DNA from 3 places in the Marinobacter sp. NFXS9 genome. Region 2 is predicted to be linked to each of the others. Evidence: predicted binding sites of a transcription regulator. Region 2 holds the regulator's gene; each other region holds the start of a gene.
The links. The regulator sigma-54, encoded in region 2, starts transcription at its own class of promoters, with help from an activator protein. The targets are predictions, from matches to a motif close to ANTGGCATNNANNTTGCTNT.

Region 1 (7,092 bases), on a different contig from region 2:
CGGCAGCCAGAACCACCAGGTCGGTGCTGACCAGGGTCTCGTCGGCCAGCTCCACCGCGCGCACCCGACGCTGGCCCACCAGGCTGCGTGGGGATTCGCCGGTGATGCTGTGAATGCCCCGGGCTTCCAAGGCCTTGCCGAGCAGTTCCCCGGCAGTGGCGTCGAGCTGGCGGTTGAGTAGGTAGGGGCTGCGATGAATCACGGTGACCGCCATGCCTTGCTGGCTCAGCCCTTCCGCGGCTTCCAGCCCCAGAAAGCCGCCACCGATGACAACGGCGCGACGGTAATGGGCGCTCATGGCCAACAGCTGCTCGGTGTCGCGAATGTCCCGGAAGGTCACCACGCCTTTCAGGGATTCCCCCGGGAGCGACAGCGACGAGGGCCGTGCGCCGGTGGCGATGACCAGGTCGTCGTACCCGAAGGTGCGGCCATCCTCGGCGGTCACCTGCTTTGCGGCGGTATCCAGCCGGGTCACCCGGGTGTCCGGGTGCAGGCGGATACGGTGGGCACCGAACCAGTCCAGTGGCTGCAGGGTGATGGCGTCCAGACTCGCGTCGCCAGCCAGTACCGAGGACAGCAGCACCCGGTTATAGGCGGGCACGGCTTCGGCGCTCAGCACGTCGATGCGGGTGTACGGATGATCGGCACGGGCCACCAGTCGCTCCAGCAAACGCTGGGCAACCATGCCGTGTCCAACCACCAGTAATATGCGTTCTGCCATGGGGTGCTCGACCTTTTCCCGCCAACAAAAAAAGCCGGAGCATCTTCCCCTTGCGGAGAGCGATGGTCCGGCGTCAGTGCCAACAACGATGTTTGATGGTCCGATCAATCCCTGATCGGGCAAGTCGTCCTGATTTCTATAAAGCGATTACCGTGCCAGTCTTTTGAGTGCTTTAAAAACAGCGGTTTACCGGCTTAGTGGGCGATGCGTCGCTCAAATGTCTGCCCAGCACTGGTTCGCCAAGTGTTGAAAACGCACTAAAAACGATCAGCTTTGTTCCGCCACGGCCACGGGTTTTTTCTCGGCGACCCGGGGCGTCTGTTCGGGCGCGGCTGGCGCGATCACCTCCCGCGTGTCGTCTTCGCTATCCGCCGCAGGCTTTGTGGGTGCGCCCTTGCCCGGGAAGCGCTGCTTCTCGTAGAGGAACCGCAGCACGGCCTGGCGGTAGTGGACGTACTGGTCGTCATCCGCCAGGGTCACCCGGTTACGCGGGCGTGGCAGGTCGATGGTCAGCTCTTCGCCCACCGTCGCCGCCGGGCCGTTGGTCATCATCACGATGCGGTCCGACAGCAGCACGGCCTCGTCCACGTCGTGGGTGATCATGATCACGGTGCTGTTCAGGTCCTGCTGGATCTCCATCAGGGCATCCTGCAGGTGGGCACGCGTCAGGGCATCGAGTGCGCCGAAAGGCTCATCCATCAGCAGCACGCTGGGGCGCATGGACAGGGCCCGGGCAATGCCCACGCGCTGGGCCATGCCGCCGGAGATCTCGCCGGGGCGCTTGTCCCTGGCGTGGGCCATATTGACCAGTTCCAGGTTGTGGATAATCCAGTCCGCGCGCTCGCGTTTGGTCATGGTCTTGCGAAAGACCTGACGCACCGCCAGTTCGACGTTCTCGTACACCGTCAGCCAAGGCATCAAGGCGTGGTTCTGGAACACCACGGCGCGCTCCGGGCCGGGGGTGTTGACCTCGTGGCCGTCCAGCACGCAGCCGCCCTGGCTGGCCTGCAGCAGGCCGGCGACGATGTTCAGGACCGTGGACTTGCCGCAGCCGGAATGGCCAATCAGCGAGACGAACTCGCCCTTGCGGATTTTCAGGTTGATCGTATCCAGCGCCTGGAACGGACCCTGCGGGGTGTCGAAGCTCATGCTGACGCCGGTGAGTTCAAGGTGTGATTTACTCATGATCGGTCTCCTTTAGAGTCCGTGTTTATTCGTCCCAGGCGACCTTGCGCTGGATCATCAGCATGATCCGGTCCAGCACATAGCCGATGAAGCCGATGGCCAGCACCGCCACCATGATGCGGCTCAGGGAGTCGCTGCTGCCGTTCTGGAACTCGTCCCAGACGAATTTCCCCAGACCGGGGTTCTGGGCCAGCATCTCGGCGGCGATCAGCACCATCCAGGCAATGCCGAGGGAGACCCGCAGGCCGGTGAAGATCATCGGCACGGCCGCCGGCAGGACCACCTTGCGGGCGTGGGTCCAGAACGGCAGGCGCAACACCTTGGAGACGTTCACGAGATCCGGATTGACCTGGGCCACGCCCGTGGCGGTGTTGATCAATGTCGGCCAGAGGCTGCACAGGGTGACGGTGACCATCGAGGTGATGAACGACTTCTCGAACATCGGGTCGTCACTGACGTAGGTGGCCGACACCACCATCGTCACCAGCGGCAGCCAGGCCAGGGGCGAGACGGGCTTGAAGATCTGGATGAGCGGATTGACCGCCGCTGCAAAGTAGCGGTTGAGGCCGATCATGATCCCCAGCGGCACCGCGATGATCGTGGCCAGGAAGAACCCGGCCAGGACCGTCTTCAGGCTGGTGAAGATCTGGTCGATGAACGTCGGTGCCCCGGGATAGGGCCGGATGAGGGTTTCCGCCTCGGGGTTCTCGGCAAGGATGCGCGCATTACGCTTCTCCTGCATTTCCACGTACCGGTCCGCCCGATCCTGTTCGTTCTGGTGTTCCTGCCACAGCTGGCCGGCCTGCTCCCAGACGTTGGCCGGGGTCGGGAAATTGCCCAGCGAGGTATTGATCTGCGGCGCAACCAGTTGCCAGGCGATCAGGAACAGGGCGATGCCCAGCACCGGCAGGGTCACTGACTGCAGCAGGGCCTTGCCGGTGACGTCCGGATACCGGCGCCGGATCAGCTGCAGCAGTGGATTGGTGGAGGTGAGCGTGCTCATGGGTTATCTCCCGGGACCCCGGTTACGGGGTCTCCTTGCCTTTGAGTCCGATGGGGAAGCTGTCGATATAGGCGTTGGGCTGTTTCGGATCGAACGCCACACCGTCGATGAATTCACCCTCGTGCGGGCGGGTGAAGTTTTCCTTGTCGAAATCCGGGAACGCGCTGGCCGGCAGCGTGCCGTCGGCGATCAGGGACTTGGCGGCTTCCTCATAGATATCCGCGCGATAGACTTTTTTGGCGATGTCCATGTACCAGCCGTCCGACTTCTGCTCCGGAATCTGGCCCCAGCGGCGCATCTGGGTCAGGTACCAGATGGCGTCGGACGGGTACGGGTAGGTGGCGAAGTAGCGGAAGAAGACGTTGAAGTCGGGCACTTCACGCACGTCGCCCTTTTCGTATTCGAAGGTGCCGGTCATGGAATTGGCGATGACTTCCTCATCGGCGCCCACGTAGTTCGGTCGCGCCAGCATTTTTACCGCCGCTTCGCGGTTGGCGTTGTTGTTCTCGTCCAGCCAGTAGGCGGCGCGGATCAGCGCGCGCAGCAGGTGCAGATGGGTATTGGGGTATTTCTCGGCCCACTGTTCGGTCACGCCGAAGACTTTCTCCGGGTTGTTGGGCCAGATTTCATAGTCGGTGATCACCGGCACGCCAATGCCCTTGAACACGGCCTGCTGGTTCCACGGTTCACCCACGCAGTAGCCCTGGATCGTGCCGGCTTCCAGCGTGGAAGGCATCTGCGGCGGCGGGGTGACGGACAGCTGTACGTCTGCCTGCAGGGTGCCGCTGGTGTCGCCGTTCTGTGGTGCGTAGTAGCCGGGGTTCAGGCCACCGGCTGCGAGCCAGTAGCGCAGCTCGTAGTTGTGGGTCGATACCGGGAACACCATGCCCATCTTGAAGGGCTCGCCGGCGTTGCGATGTTTCTCGACGACCGGCTTGAGCGCGGCGGCGCTGATCGGGTGCCGGGGTTTGCCGTCGGCGTTGGTCGGGATGTTCGGCTTCATCTGGTCCCAGACGCCGTCGGACACGGTGATGCCGTTGCCGTTCAAGTCCATGCTGAAGGCGGTGATGATGTTGGCCTGGGTGCCATAGCCAATGGTGGCCCCCAGCGGTTGGCCCGCCAGCATATGGGCGCCGTCCAGTTCGCCGGTAATCACCCGGTCGAGCAGGACTTTCCAGTTGGCCTGGGCTTCCAGTTCCACGAACAGGCCTTCGTCCATGAAGTAGCCGTTTTCCCAGGCGACGGCCAGCGGGGCCATGTCGGTGAGTTTGATAAAGCCCAGCTTGAGGTCGGGTTTTTCCGGGGGACCGATCTCGTCACCGAATGCGGTCACGGATTGTGTCAGCCCCAATACGGCAGCAAAGGTTGCTGTTAGGATACGGCTCGCCATGCGTCTCTCCTATGTCATCTTTTCCTTTGGGCATAAAAAAACGCCCACCCCCGTCGCCGGGGGCAGGCGCCAATGCCTGCAGATCGTCATCGTCTGTAGTCAAACTGTGAGGTACTGAGCCGATTCAGTACGCGTAATCGTCACTTAATCGAAAGCACGGGGCGTGCCAGTTTTAAATATTCTTTTATATCAGTGACCTGAATGATTTTCGGGTTAACGGCATGCGAGGTGGTGGAGCCGTTTCGGGTCAGTTGTTTAGATAGTGCACCATGTGCGGGCGGTTTGGGGCGGCCGGGAATTGCGGACTAGGCTCTGAGCGTCTGGAACCCATAGAGGCCATCGCTTCCGCCGCCCTGGAGATAGATCCCTGAGTTAGAGGCCCAAGAAGCCTCTCTCCCCTCGAGAGAGAGAGGCTTGGAGAGAGGGGGACGAGGCGACAGCCTCGCTGGGCTTCCGATGAAACAAATGGGCGCCCAGGGCGCCTCTCCCTATCCCCGGCCCTCTCCCGCGACGGGAGAGGGAGTCGGCTTGTGCAAACCGGCAACATGGGTGGCACCCAGGCATCTAAGCCCTGAGAAGAGACTTGTGTATGAGCGTAGATACTGAGACGGTGCCATCGATTTCGGGTTGTCAGCCCGGCCAGTGATGTACCTGCTCGCCGATCAGGCCGTCGCCGGCGATGTTCACCGGTCCTTCACGCCCTTCCACCATATGACTCAGGCGGTGGTGGCCCTCGGTCTTGGCGTCCATGGTGGGGGCGTCGATGCCGGCGGAGCTGGCGGCTTCCCGGAAAATGGCGGGTTTAACGATGCCGCGGATGTCAGCCGCCGAAGCTTCGCCCAGCTGTCCCCAACGGGCCAGGCGCGTGGCCAGCCAGTGGGCCTGGGACAGCCAAGGGAAATTGGCGCTGTCCCGGAAGAAGTGCTGGTGCAGACGCGGATGGAACAGTGAAAACGGATGGCCGTCCAATGCCTGAACCTGGTTCCCCAGATAGCGCTCGTCGGACAGGATGTCCCGCAGGGCCGCGTGATGATCGGGATCGTCCAGCCACTGGCAGGCGCTCAGCAGCACGCGAATCAGCCTGCGGTGAATCTCCGGATGCTGTTCGGCCCAGTCCTGGCGCATGCCCAGGACTTTTTCGGGGGAGTTCTGCCAGATCTGGTGACCAGCGTGGAGGATGACACCCAGATCCTGCCATTCCAGCAGGCTGTTCCAGGGTTCGCCCACACAACAGCCTTCGATATGGCCGGCGCGGAAAGCGTCCAGCATCTGGATCGGGGACACCGGCACAATCTGGATATGGTGACGGGCATCGGGACCGGCAGTGGCGACCCAGTCGCGCAACTGCAGGTCATGGCTGGACCAGGGCGCTACCGACGCCAACTGGATCGGCGAACCCCGACGGCGGGCGACGTCCACCAGGGCCCGGGCCGACGCCAGCGGATCATTGGGATCGGCGCCGGCGGCCATCAGTTTCGGATAGAGTGACGTGGATACGGTAATGCCATTGCCGTTCCGACTCAGCACCATACCGGTGGTGATCGGTGTGCGCGGTCGGTCGGTAGCCAGGGACATGGCCAGCGGCATGGGGGCGAGCATGTGGGCGCCATCGAGCAGCCCGAACGACACCTTATCCCGCAGGGAGGCCCAGGAGCCTTCCCGCACCAATTCGACGTCGAGCCCCTCGCGGAAGAACAGGCCCAGCTCATGGGCGATAATCAGCGGGGCGCTATCGAGCAGCGGTACGAAGCCCAGTCTCAACGTGAAACCCTTTCGCCGGTGCAACGGGATGGGATCGGATGCCATGGGATCCTCCCGCGATCAGGACGCGCGCTGGAACTTGTCGGAATCCTTGCCGAACATCTCGATCACACGCTGGGCGATCTGCCCGATGCGCTGACTGTGGTCCATCGCCGCCTTCTGCAGGACCCGGTAGGCTTCCGCTTCGTCGCAGTTCTCGCGTTTCATGATCAGGCCTTTCGCCCGGTCGATCAGTTTGCGCTCCTCCAGCTGGGTGCGCGTTTGCTCCAGTTCGTCGCGAAGGGATTGAAACGCTTCGAAACGGGCGACGGCGGTGTCGATGATGCCGCGCACGTGCTGCGGCTGGATGCCGTCGACCACATAAGCGCTGACACCGGCGCGAACCGCCGCCTGGATGGTGTTGCGGTCGCTCTGCTCCTGGGCAAAGAACACAATCGGGCGGGGCGCGTGAGCATTGAGCGTGCTCATGTTCTCCAGCGTATCCCGGTCCGGCAGGTCCATGTCGATGATGACCATGTCGGGCTCATCCCGGGCCACCGCCGCGGTTAGGCCAACCGCGTTGGGGCGATGGCTGATCACCTCATGCCCTTCGGCTTCAAGGGCTTTGCGGACGACCATAGATCGGTCAGCGTCGTTGTCGATCAGCAGGATGCGGAGTGGTTCAAATGCAGTCATGACACGGTCCTCGTTAATCTGATCATCACCGAAGCAAAAAGCTGACCACTGCTCGACTGTATTTTTTAAAAGGCTGAATTGTCGGGATAAATTAATAGTTGAGAAAGTCATTCGGTGGTTCGGGAGGGCGTGTCAGTCGCCCAGCGGTGGTTCAAAATCGGGCGTTTTGCACTGTTTTGGGTGTGGCCGGGGGCCTGAAAGCCGCATTCTTCAGCTATTAGGGCTGGCCCTTATATTGCTTCTTACCCTCGGGTGAAGTGCAAACGATCCTCTGGGGTCCGCCACTTCCTCTCTATATTGACGTCTGGCGACGATTAAGCCTGGCAATGACGCCCGGGAGACGATGCGACAGCGGAA
Region 2 (7,092 bases):
GCCTTCCAGCCGGCAATGGGGGATGGCAATACCCTGTCCGATCCCGGTGCTGCCGAGCCGCTCGCGGGACACCAGATTGTTGAAAATCTGGGTCTCGTCGAGTTCCGGATAGCGCCGGGCGACATTCTCGGCGATCAGTTCCAGGATGCGTTTCTTACTGGTTCCCGGCACACCACAGAGGGTGAGCTCGGGAACCAGGATGGATTGGATGGTTAGTGGACTTTCCGTCATGGATGGAATGCTTTCCCTTTATGAACCGCTAGCGGCTGGTCGCGCCGTGCATTCGATCGACCGTCTTTTCCTTGTGTTTCAGGATCTGGCGATCGAGCTTGTCTAGGAGTCCGTCAATGGCCGCGTACATATCTTCGTTTTCAGCCTTTGCATGAATTTCACCACCAATAACGTGCAGGGTTGCTTCGGCCGTCTGGCGGAGCTTCTGCACGGACAGGGTCACCTGACAATTGCTGATGTGGTCGAAATGGCGTTCGAGTTTTTCGAACTTTTCGGAAACATAGGTTTTCAGAGCGGGAGTCAATTCGACATGGTGACCTGACATATTGATTTGCATAGGCTTCTCCTATTGTCGACATGCCCGGATAACGTCTCCGTTTCCGGCGTTGAGCCCGTCGCGTGCGGCGGACGCTTGAAAATCCTGCTCTTCCGTTCCCTCCGGCGATTACACCAACCGCTTGCGCTCGTTGGAAGGCGGAATATGCATGGCTTCCCGATACTTGGCCACGGTACGTCGTGCGACCTGGATCCCCTGGTCACCCAGCAAAGCGGCAATCTTGCTGTCGCTGAGTGGCTTCTTGGGTGTTTCGGCGGCAACCAGTTTCTTGATCATGGCACGAATTGCCGTAGACGAACACTCGCCGCCTTCGTTCGTGCTGACATGACTTGAGAAGAAATACTTGAGCTCGAAGATGCCGCGCGGTGTGTGCATGTACTTCTGAGTGGTCACTCGCGAGATGGTGGATTCATGCATCCCGACGGCCTGGGCGATGTCTGACAGGATCAGCGGCTTCATCGCTTCTTCGCCCTGGTCGAGGAATCCCTGCTGATGCTCGACAATGCGTGTGGCGACCTTGAGCAGGGTTTCGTTACGGCTCTGCAGGCTTTTGATGAACCACTTGGCTTCCTGTAGCTGATCGCGCAAATAGGTGTTGTCGGCGCTGTTATCGGCCCGACGGATCAGGGCGGCGTAGCCGGCATTGACGCGAATGCGCGGTGCGATTTCCGGGTTCAGCTCCACGCGCCAGCGGCCCTTTATCTTGGACACCACCACATCGGGCACCACGTAGTCCGGTTCGGCGCGATCGAGTGAGTCGCCGGGGCGTGGATTCAGGGTCTGGATCAGCGCCAGCACGGATTTGAGCTGTTCTTCCGAGAGGCGGCTGCGGCGCAGCAGCTGGGCGTAGTCCCGGTTTCCCAGCAGGTTGATGTAGTGACTGACCACCAGTCGGGCCTGCGGCAACCAGGGGGTGTCCGGCGGCAGCTGGTTGAGCTGGATCAGCAGGCATTCCTGCAAATCACGGGCGAAGACGCCTGGCGGATCAAAATGTTGCAGTCGACGCAGGACCGCCTCGACCTCGTCCATTTCCAGCGGATCTTCGTCCGCCTCATCGACCAGGCCGGCGTGGATGTCGTCCAGGGACGTCACCAGATAGCCTCGCGGGTCCACCGAATCGAGCAGGGCATGGGCAATGGCACGGTCCCGATCGCCCATGGGCGTCAGGTTTAACTGCCAGAGGAGATGATCCTGCAGGGTTTCGGTGGGGGAGTTGCGGGATTCAAAATCGGTGTCGTCATCGTCTTCCCCGCGTGAGGCGGGAGCGGGTGCGGACTGGTAGATGTCGTCCCAGGCCGTGTCGACGGGCAGGTCGTCCGGAATGTCCTGGTTGGTTTCTGTGTTCCAGTCCGGTTCGTCAGCGGGCTCGTCCCAGCTGGTGTCTTCCTGCGACGCGTCGGAGTCGTTTTGCTCTTTGGAGCTGCTGTCGTCGGTATCGCCGTCGTTCTCGGCGGCGTCGTTACCGTCCTCCTCCTCGGAGGTCTCCAGCATGGGGTTGGATTCAAGCGCCTGCTGGATTTCCTGTTGCAGATCCAGCGTGGACAGTTGCAGCAGGCGAATGGCCTGTTGCAACTGGGGTGTCATGGTGAGCTGTTGACCCAGCTTCAGCTGAAGCGAAGCTTTCATTACCATCGATTTAGTCCCGTCACCCTATGCCTGTCGGCTGTACTTTTGTTGCCTGGTTTTCGCGGATCGCGCCACGCCCGGTATCGATAGGGCCTTGAAAGTTAACATGTCGAATGACGATTTGGCGCGACAAGCAAATTCTTTGCCGAAGTTTACTGCTATGGGTGTCCAGATGACAACGTTTTGACCGTCAGGGCGAGTTGTTCGCCGTCCGGTCCTGATTTTGAGTTTAGCGTCTCGGGCCGATTATGCGATAGCCCCGGGCGCACTTTGGCCGGATTTGTGACCGTTTTTCACAATCGGAACTCATTGCCGAGGTAGACCTCCTTGACCTGCTGGTTGGCCAGGATGTCGTCGGCGTGACCGGAGGCAATGATGTGACCCCCACTCACGATGTACGCATTCTCGCAGATATCCAGGGTCTCTCGCACGTTGTGATCGGTAATCAGCACGCCGATCCCCTTATCCCGCAAGTGCCGGATGATCTGCTTGATGTCGCTCACCGAGATCGGGTCGACGCCGGCAAACGGTTCGTCGAGCAGAATGAACGCCGGTTCCATCGCCAGCGCCCGGGCGATTTCCACCCGGCGCCGCTCGCCACCGGATAACGCCATACCCAGGCTGTCCCGGATATGGGTGATGTGGAATTCTTCCAGCAGGTTTTCCAGCTGCGTCTCGCGCTCGGCCTTGGTCAGTTTCTTACGCGTTTCCAGGATCGCCATGATGTTGTCGCGAACACTGAGTTTGCGGAACACGGACGCTTCCTGCGGCAGGTAGCCGATGCCAGCGCGGGCCCGGCCATGCATGGGCAGGGGGGTGATGTCCCGCTCGTCGATGGTGACGCGGCCGTTATCGGCCGGCACCAGGCCGACGATCATGTAGAAGCAGGTGGTCTTGCCGGCGCCATTGGGCCCCAGCAGTCCGACGATCTCGCCGCTGCGGATTTCCAGGGACACATCCTTGACGACCTTGATCTGCTTGTAGCTCTTGGCCAGGTTGTTTGCGCGCAGGATCGCCATCAGTTGCCGCTCTCCCCGCCGGTTTTCTGGCGCGGCTGAATGACCATCTCGACCCGACCGTCCTGATCGTTACCGTCGCGACTGCCGCTGGCGGTGACCACGCGGGTGGCAGTGTCGTAGTTTATTTCCTCACCCTTGAAGACGTTGCCGTCCTGGTGAATGACGGCCTTTTCGATGAAGGTGATCCGGTTTTCGCCGGCCGCATAGATGATGGTCATAGCTTCAGCATCGGTCTTGGCCGTATCGGCGGTCTTGGGCTGGGTGTAGTGGGCCGGTTTACCGTGCGCCTCGATGCGATTCAGTGCGCCTTGTTCCCGATACAGGACGACCTTGTCGGCGGTCAGTTCGGTGCCGTCCTGGCGGACCACCACGTCACCGGTGTAGATCGCGGTGCCCTTGGCGTCGTCGAGACGCGCCTGGTCCGCGCTGACCTTGATGGGGCTGTCGGAGTTGAGGTCGAAAGCCTGGGCTTGGGATGCCAGCACCAGCAGGGCCGCGCCTGCGATGCGTCGCAATAGGCGGGGCTTATTGCGAAGATGACAATTCATACTGTCCTTCCACCTGTGATTGGAGTTGCACGATCCGTTGGTCGATCCAGGCTTTCATGCCGGTGGCCCGGGTGGTGCCGCGCGGATCCCGGAGCAGCACCGGGGCGTCAGTGTGCACAATGCGCTTTTGGTTATCCAGTGTCAGATGCGTGGTTTCCAGGCTGCCTTCGGATCCCGAGGCCAGCACGCGGCTGATGACCACGTTGCCGGAAAGGTCAATCACATCGCGATTGGTGCGGTAGTTGCCCTCGTCGGCGCGCATGTGCCAGGGCTGGCCGGAGTCCGCATCGATCATGGTGGCCCTGGGCTGCTTCATGTGGGCCCGGTTCTGTGCGTCAAACTGTTCGATGCGGGGGCTGCTGATCACGGTGGTCAGCTTGCCCTGCTCGTCAAAGGACCGGTATTCGCCATTGACCACGAAGCTGTCCGGCTCATCCGGGCCGCGCAGTTCCTGGCCGATGGTGGGGCCTCCCTGATCGTCGCTGCGCCACAGCAGGCCAATCAGCACCGCCGACAGGACAGCCAGGGCCAGGAAGCGCAGGCGCGGATGGTTCAGGCGGCTCAGCAACATCAGGCGCCCCGTGCGTGATAGGTGAGGTGCAGATCCGCCAGTTTGTTCTGGGCCTGCAGGATCAGGTCGCAAATTTCCCGGACAGCGCCTTCGCCGCCGGCCGTTTCGGTCGTGTAATCGGCCTGTTCGCGAACGTACCAGTGGCCGTTGGGCACGGACAGACCCAGGCCGGCGTGCATGATGGCACCCAGATCCGGCAGGTCATCGCCCATGTAGGCGGACTGCTCGGCGGGCAGGTTCAGTTCCTGAAGGAGTTCGCGCAGGGCGATTTCCTTGTCTTCGCGGCCCTGTTGCAGGTGCTTTATGCCCAGATCGCGCGCCCGTCTTGCGGTGAGCGGTGAGTTGCGACCGGTTATGATGGCGACGTCGACTCCGGCCCGCTGGAGCTGCTTGATGCCATGCCCATCGAGGATGTTAAAAGCCTTCATTTCGTCGCCCTGGGCCGTGAAATAAAGACGGCCATCGGTGAGGACGCCATCCACATCAAGGGCCAGCAAGCGAATGCCGGCGGCTTTGCTGATCAGGTCGTCGGGCAACGGACGTTCCATGAAGGGTTCCTTTAACATCACTTTCAGGTTAACGGATTCTGGCGCCTCAGAGTACGCCGGCGCGCAACAGGTCGTGCATATTGATCGCGCCCACCAGGTCGCCGTTGCGGTCGGTGACCGGCAACGCGGTGATCTTGACCTCGTCCATGATTTTCAGCGCCTCGGCGGCGAGCTGTTCTTCGCAGATGCGCTTGCCGCCTACCGTCATCACGTCGCGGACGGGCGTGATGTGAACGTCCAGGTTGCGATCCAGTGTGCGGCGCAGGTCCCCGTCGGTGAAGACGCCGATCATCTGACCGTTGTCGTCCACGACGGTAGTCATACCCAGTCCCTTGCCGGAAATCTCCAGCAGGGCCTCACTGAGCAGGGTGTCCGGAGACACACGTGGAACGCGATCGCCGGTGTGCATGATGTCGGAAACGCGCAGCAGCAGGCGTCGCCCAAGGCTGCCGCCCGGGTGCGAAAAGGCAAAATCCTCGGCGCTGAAACCGCGGGCCTCGAGCAGGGCGACGGCGAGGGCATCGCCCATCACCAGCGTTGCCGTGGTGCTGCTGGTGGGTGCCAGGCCCAGCGGGCAGGCTTCCCGTGGAACGCTCACGTCCAGGTTGGCTTCGGCCTCCCGGGCGAGTACGGAATCCGGCTCGCCGGTCATGCTGATCAGCGGGGCGCCCATGCGTTTGATGAGTGGCAGGATGGTCAGTACTTCGGCGGTCTGGCCGGAGTTGGAGATAGCCAGGACCACGTCGTCGCCCGTGATCATGCCCAGGTCGCCGTGACTGGCTTCACCGGGGTGGACGAAAAAAGACGGGGTGCCTGTACTGGCCAGGGTGGCCGCAATCTTCTTACCGATATGGCCGGATTTGCCCATGCCCGTCACCACAACCCGACCGTTGCACTGCATCACCAGTTCGCAGGCTTTCTCAAAGGTGTGGTCGATGCGATCGGTGAGGGCGTCGATGGCCTCGCGCTCAATGGCGATGGCCTGGCGGGCCGATTCGATAAAGGAACTTCTCATGGGCCGGGCGATCCTTAACGTGCTGCGTGGTAGAGCACGACGGTGTATGCAATGTATCCGGCCAGCAGTATACCACCTTCAAAGCGCGCCAGTTTTCCCTTTTTCTGCATGCCGTAAGCGAAGGCGGCAAGCAGCAGGGTCAGTCCGGTCATGGTGCCGTAATCCCGGTAAAGGACATCGTTGTCGATGGCCAGCGGGTTGAGCAGGGCCGGCATCGCCAGTACGGCCAGGAGGTTGAACAGGTTGGAGCCGACGATGTTGCCCAGCGCCACGTCATGGTGGCCCTTGAGGGCACTGGCGACCGAGGCGGCCAGCTCGGGCAGACTGGTTCCAATGGCGACGATGGTCAGGCCGATGATTAGCTCGCTGACGCCGAGAGACAGGGCCATTTCGGTGGCCCCCCAGACCAGAACCCTTGAGCTGAGGATCAGCGCGGCGAGGCCTACGACGAACCAGATCGTGGCCCGCTTCGTACTCATGACCGGCATCTCCTCCAGCTCTTCAAGGAATTCCGGCGCTTCCCCCGGCTTGTTGCCGCGGCTCATCAGGAAAAGCGACAGGGCCAGCATGGCCAGGAAGATGAGACCGTCGCTGGGCGAGAGCTCGCCATCGAGCAGGAGTGGGAACACCAGGATGGTCACGCCCAGCAAGACCGGGAATTCGCGGAACAGGACGGTGCGTTTGAGCGGAATCGGCGCTATCAATGTGGTTATGCCCAGGACCAGGCCAATGTTGGCGATGTTGGAGCCCAGCGCATTACCGACAGCCAGCGCCGGTGCGTTGGTGAGGGCCGCCGTGGCGGACACCAGCATCTCCGGCGCCGAGGTGCCGAAGGCGACGATGGTCAGACCGATCATCATTGGCGACATACCCAGGGTGCGGGCCATGGCCACGGCGCCTTCGACAAAGCGGTCGGCACTCCAGATCAGGAGAACAAGGCCGGCGATGATGGCGCCGATGTAGGGAAGCAGGGACATACCGTCATTCCATGGATCGCTGAACAAGGCGGGAAATTGTGATGGAGTTGCGGGGCGGTCGCAACCGGGAATGGTGCAGGTGTATGGATCGGCAGGATTAATTGATACGTCGCATTGGTGCGGGCTGCATTTGAGCTTCCCGCCAAGTTGTCATACTGTAGCGCCTTTTGTGGTCGACCGTGTCCGCAGGGACGTCAGATTTTTCGGTATGGCATGGATT
Region 3 (7,092 bases), on a different contig from region 2:
GCTCGATTACCGCGTTCTACACCGTACTGACCGAAGGCGATGACCAGCAGGATCCGATAGCCGACGCGGCCCGGGCGATCCTGGACGGCCACATTGTGCTGTCCCGCTCGCTGGCGGAAGAGGGGCATTATCCGGCCATAGATGTGGAAGCCTCGGTCAGCCGGGTCATGCCCCAGGTGACGGCCAACGAGCACTTCCGCAAGGCCCAGGAATTCAAGCAGGTTTTCGCCCGCTACCAGCAGGCGCGGGACCTGATCAGCGTCGGTGCCTACGTCAAAGGGTCGGATCCGGAGACCGATTACGCCATCGAGCGCATCGACGACATGCGTGCCTTCCTGCGCCAGGGGCTGAAAGAGAGCGCACCCTATCAGGCCAGTGTTGACCGGTTGCAGGAGGTGTTGCCCAATCGCAAGAACCGGGCACCGGAACCGCCGCAGCAGGGTAACGTATGAAACCGCGGTCCGAGCGGCTTGAAGTGGTCCTGTCGCTGGAGCAGCGCCGCGAGGACCAGGCGCTGGATGGGCTGAACCGGGCGCGACAACACCTGCAGCAGCAACAGCATCAGTTGGATGAGCTGCGCCGCTATCAGGCCGACTACCGGGACCAGATGCGCCGTGGTCAGCAAGGGGTGGTGTCGGTGACCAAACTGCAGGGCTGGCAGGCGTTTATTGCCCAGCTCGATCAGGCCATCGTGTCCCAGGAACAGCAGGTCCGCAAAGCCGTTGAAGTGTTTGAAAAGGCACGGGATGTCTGGCGCGAGGCTTATGAACGTCGCAAGGGGATGGCGCGTCACATTGAAGCCTGCCGGGCTCAGGAACAGCGCCAGCAGGACCTGCGTGACCAGAAGCAGGCCGACGAAGCCGCCAATCGAATGCACGCCCGACGCCGTTTGACGTGATCCGTCGGGGAATCCACTTTAAATTTACGCATGCATTTTGCAGAGTTTTGGCTATCCTCAATGCCGTGGAATAATCAAAAATGAGTTCGGATACATCCCGGACACTCGGCGTAAAGGACATACCCGGGGCAGGGCCGCAGACGCCATTCAATGGTGCCGCGCCCGATTCAGACCCGCTGGCTCAAGCATTGACGGAGGACACCGCATGGCCATTCACACGCGGCGAAGCGAAGACGGTCGCACGCTGATTATCAGTATCGATGGACGCTTCGACTTCAGTTCCCATCAAAGTTTCCGCGATGCCTACGAGCACGATGACCAGGACGTCAGCGATTACGTCATCGACATGTCCGAAACGACCTATCTGGACAGCTCCGCGCTGGGCATGCTCCTGTTGTTGCGGGATTACGCCGGTGGCGATGCCGGTCGGGTCCGCATCGAAAACTGCAACAGCGACGTAAGACGGATTCTCAGTATTTCCAATTTCGAGCAGCTGTTCTCCATCAAGTAGACGGGAAGAGGCGTTACGTTGGATGAGGTGCAAAGGGACGCGCAGGCGCTGCGCATCCTGATTGCCGATGACAGCGAAAGCGACCGCCTGATTCTCAGTACCATGGTTCGGCGTCAGGGTCATGACGTCATGACGGCTGCTGATGGTATCGAAGCGGTGGAATGCTTTCGGCGTTTCCAGCCCCAGATCGTGTTGCTGGATGTGATGATGCCGCGCATGGATGGTATGGATGCGGCACGCCATATCAAGGCGCTGGCGGGCGAATCGCTGGTGCCTGTCATTTTCCTGACGTCCCTGTCCGACGCCGATGCCCTGGCCCGCTGTCTGGAGGCCGGTGGTGACGACTTTCTCTCCAAGCCCTACAACCGCATCATCATTGAAGCCAAGATCAACGCCTTTAATCGCATGCGGGTGATGCACCGGACCCTGAGCCAGCAGCGGGACGTGATTCGTGCCCACAACCAGCGACTGGTCAACGAGCAGAATATTGCCAAACGGGTTTTCGACAATGTCGCCCACACCGGCTGCCTGGATGCGCCGAATATCCGCTACCATGCCTCGCCCATGTCGGTGTTCAACGGCGACATCCTGTACGCCTGTCCGCGTCCGTCCGGCGGCATGAATATCCTGATTGGCGATTTCACCGGTCATGGCCTGCCGGCCGCTATCGGGGCCATGCCGGTGGCCGAGATTTTCTACGGCATGACCAGCAAGGGCTTCCTCAGCGGCGATATCCTGCGCGAGATCAACCAGAAGCTGTGGCGCATCATGCCCAAGGACATGTTCTGTTGCGCCGCCTTTATCGAACTCGACTTCCATCTGGGTAATCTCAGCATCTGGAATGGCGGCCTGCCCTGTGGCTTCCTGCTGCGTCGGGGAGAGACCGTCGAGCGACTGGCCTCGGCCCACCTGCCTTTGGGGGTCGTCGCGGCGGAACGCTTCAGCGTGGACGTGGTCCGCTACAAGGTCGAGGAAGGGGACACGGTCCTGTTTGCCACCGATGGGGTTCCTGAAGCCATGAACGCCGAGGGCGAGATGTTCGGTGAGACCCGGCTGGAGGCCGCCGTTGCCGGCACGTCCGACGACCAGTCGGTGCTGGATGCCGTGTTGCGGGCCGTGGCCCGGTTCACCGGTGCTGAGGAATACAGCGATGATCTGACGGTGCTGACCGTCGATGTGGTGCCGCCTGCAGACGTTGAAGAACTGCCGTTGCGGGTCACCCAGTCGGCCCTGAGCGGGCCGGCCACCTGGTCCTGCGAGTATGAGGTAACCGGCGAAACGCTGGCCCAGTTCAATCCTCTGCCGCTGTTGCTGCACATCTGTATGGAGGTGCCCGGTCTGCGCCGGCGGGGTGGCGAGGTGTACACGGTGCTGGCGGAGCTCTATACCAATGCCCTGGAACATGGGGTGCTGGGGCTGCCGTCTGTATGGAAGAATTCGCTGGAAGGGTTCGGCCAGTATTATGCCGAGCGCGAACGCCGCCTGCGAACGGTGGGGGACCATGCGGTGTTGTTCCGGCTCGAGCACAAGACCGGCCGGAAAGGCGGAGAGTTGCGGGTGGTGTGCCGGGATAGTGGCGTGGGCTTCAACTATACTGAGCAGACACAAAGGACCGTCCCTGAGGCCGGGTACGCCGGCCGCGGGCTGGCGTTGCTGCGACAGCTGTGTGGCTCGCTGACGCACCACGGCACGGGCAATGAAGTGGAGGCGGTCTATCGCTGGACGTTCGATCCCGACGAATCGGAACAACACACGGGTTGAACCGGGATGACGGAGCAGGCAGTGTAGCCGACCTTCGTTGGCGGCGCGTTCCCGAGGGGACACGTCCGGGGCGTCGTTGAGGGATGCCCGCTGATCCAAGCTGGACAAGGTGATCCGCCGGTCAAGCCGCAGGCCCGGCCGGATGACAAGGAGACAAACATGAACGACAAGCCACATCTGGACGATGACGCGCTTGCGGAACTTCAGGAGGTTATGGAAGGCGAGTTCGACGTGCTGATCAGGACGTACCTGAGCGACTCGTCGGAACGGTTGACTGCACTGAGATCGGCACTCAGTGATCGTGACGCCGACGCCTTCACCCGATCCGCCCACAGCTTCAAGGGAAGCTGTATCAACATCGGTGCGCCGCGTCTGGGCGCCTTGTGCGCCGACGCAGAACTGGCGGGTAAGGAAGAACGCATCGATGATGCCCGCCATGTTCTGGATGATATGCAGAGCGAATTCGCGACCGTCCGCGAGCTGCTGGAACGCACCCTGATGCGGTGATGCCGGAGACGGTCGATCTGGTCCCTGTGCCGGCGGCCCAACACGCCTGGGCGGGCGTCACTCGGCTGGCTTATGCCCACTCCCTAAAATCTGGCACTTTAATTGCTCTAGTCCCTGCAACACTGTTTGATTGATGCCTAGCGGCAAGAGGTTGCCATGTCCGGACTGGTGCTTAACCCCGCATCGCCCACACCCGATAAAATGTTGGAACGATCCTCGTCGGCTGGAGACACCGAGCGTTCCGGAGAAGCATTTGAGGAAGTCTCCAACCGCGAGCAGTCGCGCCTGGAACAGAAAGAAGCGCAGCAAGAGCGGGCCCAGCGCCGTGCCGAAGACGAGCGCCTGCAGGAAAAACGGGCTGAGCGGGTCGATGCCAAAGAGCGCCAGGAAGAAACCGCCCGCGCGGATAAGGCCGAAGAGCAGAGACGCTCCGATGACGCCAGGGATGCCAAGGGTCAAGAGGCCGATACCGCCGACGATGACAAGTCGGTCGCGGAAGGCCAGGCCGACAAGAACGGGAAAACGGCGTCTAAGGATGACAAGGACGGCAAGGATCAGAAAGACGACAAGCGGAAAGACGATGCCGCTGCCCCGATGCTCTTCTCCATGCCGACCAACGTGAAGGTGGAAACGACCAAGACGGCCGCCGCCGATGGCCCGTCGCCCCTCTCGTCCGCTTCACAGAATCCACTGCAGGGGCTTTCCCTCAAATCGCTGGCCCAGGGGGCGTCAGGCAACAGCGCTCAGGATGGGAACAGTGACGGCCTGGGTGCCGGTAAGTCAGACGCGGTCAGCACGCTGCTGGGTAAGAACGTTGCCGCGGATGGCAAGGCCCTGGATTTTTCCGCCCAACTGAGCCGCTTGCAGGGGGACAGCAACGCCCAAACCTCGGTGCCCAATAACGCCACCGGCTTGCAGCGGGGGCTGGAAGGTCGCGAGACCATGGCGCCCCTGAAAAGCTATTCCACCAGCATTGATCTGCCGGTTCAGCACGCCGAGTGGGGTGACAAGATCGCTGGCAAGCTGGCCTGGCTCACCAGTCAGCGCATGTCCGCTGCGGAAATCCATGTGACCCCGCCGGACATGGGGCCGTTGGAGGTCCGGGTCCAGGTGCACCACGACCAGGCCCAGGTGACGGTCCACGCCACCCATGCTGCCGTCCGTGACCAGTTGGAACTGAACGGCCACCGTCTGCGTGACATGCTGCAGGAGAACGGGCTGAACCTGGATCGCTTTGAAGTGTCCGCTGACACGGCGGACCAGGGTGCCCAGCAGCAACTGCAGCAGGACGATGAGAGTGGCGGCCATGGCGGTGGCAGCCTTGCCGGTGAGGGTGACGAACTGTCGGCTGACGAATCCGGCACGCTTGCCAGCGGTCAGCTTGATCTGAGCTGGCGTGGTGAAGTGGATCTTTACGCCTGACCGTCCGGTCAGGCTGGCTTTCTCCTTCCGCCCATCGCGACGACGCTTCCGTCAGCCCCTCTTCAGAATGCCCGGAACGCGTGTTCGTGGTTTATGTCTCCGCGTCCAGACGCTAAACTTCTGTTTTCCAAAAGAACTGACTGGAGCGGCAGGATTGGCCTGTTCCTTGCTGCTAATCTCTCCAGGCAGCGTGATACGACAATAATCTGACTGTAGGACTTATGGCGGAAAATACCGAGCAAGCCCCGGCGGGTGGGGGTAAAGGCAAGCTGAAGCTGATCATCGGCCTTGTCCTGATCATTGTTCTGGCGGTGGGGTTGTCGGTGGCCGGCACGCTCTGGTTCCTGAAATCCGATGACGGTGCCGCCGCCGATGAAGCGGCTGCTGACGAGACGGCCGAGCCGGCATTCCAGCCCAGCCACTACTATTCCATCACCAAACCGTTTGTGGTCACGCTGTCCACGGACGGGCGCCAGCGTTATATGCAGATCTTCCTGGCGCTGCAAAGTCGCAACCAGGGGGCGCTGGACGTCGCGCAGGCCAACATGCCGCTGATCCGAAGCCGATTGCTGACCCTGTTTGGCGGGCAGGATTTCCAGGCCATGCAGACGCCGGAAGGCAAGGAAAAGCTGTTGCAGGAAACACTGGACACGATCAACGGCATCCTGGCAGAGGAAGGCGGCGAGCCGATCGACCATGTCCTTTTTGAAAATTTTGTGTTGCAGTAGCGATGACTGATTGTGGCCGATTGACTAATCTCGAGGTCGGATAGGGACTATGCAGGACTTACTCTCACAAGACGAGATCGACGCGCTCCTGCACGGCGTTGATGACGGCGATGTCGACACCTATGACGACGTCGACGATACCGGCGTCAAGAATTACGACCTGGCCAGCCAGGATCGGATCGTGCGCGGCCGGATGCCGACGCTCGAGATGATCAACGAACGATTTGCCCGTTACACCCGCATCAGTCTGTTCAACATGCTGCGCCGCAACGCCGACGTCTCCACTGGCGGCGTGCAGATCATGAAATTCGGCGAGTACATCCACACGCTGTACGTGCCCACCAGCCTCAACCTGGTCAAGATGCGCCCGCTGCGCGGCACAGCCCTGTTTATTCTCGACGCCAAGCTGGTCTTCAAGTTGGTGGATAACTTCTTTGGCGGTGAAGGGCGGCACGCCAAGATCGAGGGCCGCGAATTCACGCCCACCGAGACCCGCATCGTGCAGATGATGCTCGATCAGGTCTTCAAGGACATGCGCGAGGCGTGGAATGCCGTCCTGAAGATGGATTTCGAGTACCTCAGCTCCGAGGTCAATCCGGCGATGGCCAACATCGTCAGCCCCAGTGAAGTGGTGGTGATCAGCACGTTCCATATCGAGCTGGACGGCGGCGGTGGTGAACTTCACATGGCCCTGCCGTATTCCATGATCGAACCGATCCGGGATGTGCTGGACGCGGGTGTCCAGAGTGATATCGACGAAGTCGATGAACGCTGGGTCAATGCCCTCCAGGAAGACATCAAGGCCGTGAACGTTCCGGTCAATGCCACAGTCTGCCGACGCCGGATGTCGTTGCGGGAAATCGCCAAACTCAAGGCAGGCGATGTGATTCCGGTGGAACTGGAAGACGAGCTGACGGTAACGGCTAACGGCATTCCAATATATCAGGCCCAAATGGGTACCCGCGACGGGAATCTGGCGCTGCGGGTCACCCGTCGCATGAACCGGCCCAAAGTGAAGAAGCAACTGAAGGTGAACAGGCATGGCTGAAGACGACAACAAGAAAGAGGGGCAGGAGATGAGCGAAGACGAAAAGCTCGCTGCCGAGTGGGAAGCCGCCATGTCCGAATCCGGCGATGATGCGGCTGACGGCGAAACCGCTGCCGAAGACGGCGGTGAGCGCGACGACGAATGGGCGGCCGCCATGGCGGAGGCCGGTGCCAGTGAAGAGGATGTGAAAGCTGCACCGATGGAAGAGTTCGGCCAG

Region 1: the regulator sigma-54 is predicted to act here: its motif matches at 4,451-4,470, upstream of J3364_RS08940 (CmpA/NrtA family ABC transporter substrate-binding protein).
Region 3: the regulator sigma-54 is predicted to act here: its motif matches at 5,253-5,272, upstream of J3364_RS04945 (flagellar basal body-associated FliL family protein).

What each region holds. Positions count from the first base shown of each region.
Region 1 is NZ_JAGDDW010000004.1:225,294-232,385, reverse strand. Features, by position in the region: gene J3364_RS08955 (NAD(P)/FAD-dependent oxidoreductase) at 1-721, opposite strand, end outside; gene J3364_RS08950 (ABC transporter ATP-binding protein) at 989-1,906, opposite strand; gene J3364_RS08945 (ABC transporter permease) at 1,932-2,909, opposite strand; gene J3364_RS08940 (CmpA/NrtA family ABC transporter substrate-binding protein) at 2,932-4,299, opposite strand; gene J3364_RS08935 (CmpA/NrtA family ABC transporter substrate-binding protein) at 4,930-6,105, opposite strand; gene J3364_RS08930 (ANTAR domain-containing response regulator) at 6,121-6,735, opposite strand.
Region 2 is NZ_JAGDDW010000003.1:19,158-26,249, reverse strand. Features, by position in the region: gene ptsN (PTS IIA-like nitrogen regulatory protein PtsN) at 1-231, opposite strand, end outside; gene hpf (ribosome hibernation promoting factor) at 260-568, opposite strand; gene J3364_RS06015 (RNA polymerase factor sigma-54) at 677-2,200, opposite strand; gene lptB (LPS export ABC transporter ATP-binding protein) at 2,488-3,213, opposite strand; gene lptA (lipopolysaccharide transport periplasmic protein LptA) at 3,213-3,761, opposite strand; gene lptC (LPS export ABC transporter periplasmic protein LptC) at 3,739-4,332, opposite strand; gene J3364_RS05995 (KdsC family phosphatase) at 4,332-4,880, opposite strand; gene J3364_RS05990 (KpsF/GutQ family sugar-phosphate isomerase) at 4,927-5,895, opposite strand; gene J3364_RS05985 (calcium/sodium antiporter) at 5,910-6,872, opposite strand.
Region 3 is NZ_JAGDDW010000002.1:287,905-294,996, forward strand. Features, by position in the region: gene fliI (flagellar protein export ATPase FliI) at 1-452, shown strand, start outside; gene fliJ (flagellar export protein FliJ) at 449-898, shown strand; gene J3364_RS04925 (STAS domain-containing protein) at 1,104-1,409, shown strand; gene J3364_RS04930 (ATP-binding SpoIIE family protein phosphatase) at 1,428-3,170, shown strand; gene J3364_RS04935 (Hpt domain-containing protein) at 3,330-3,677, shown strand; gene J3364_RS04940 (flagellar hook-length control protein FliK) at 3,834-5,099, shown strand; gene J3364_RS04945 (flagellar basal body-associated FliL family protein) at 5,321-5,827, shown strand; gene fliM (flagellar motor switch protein FliM) at 5,877-6,875, shown strand; gene fliN (flagellar motor switch protein FliN) at 6,868-7,092, shown strand, end outside.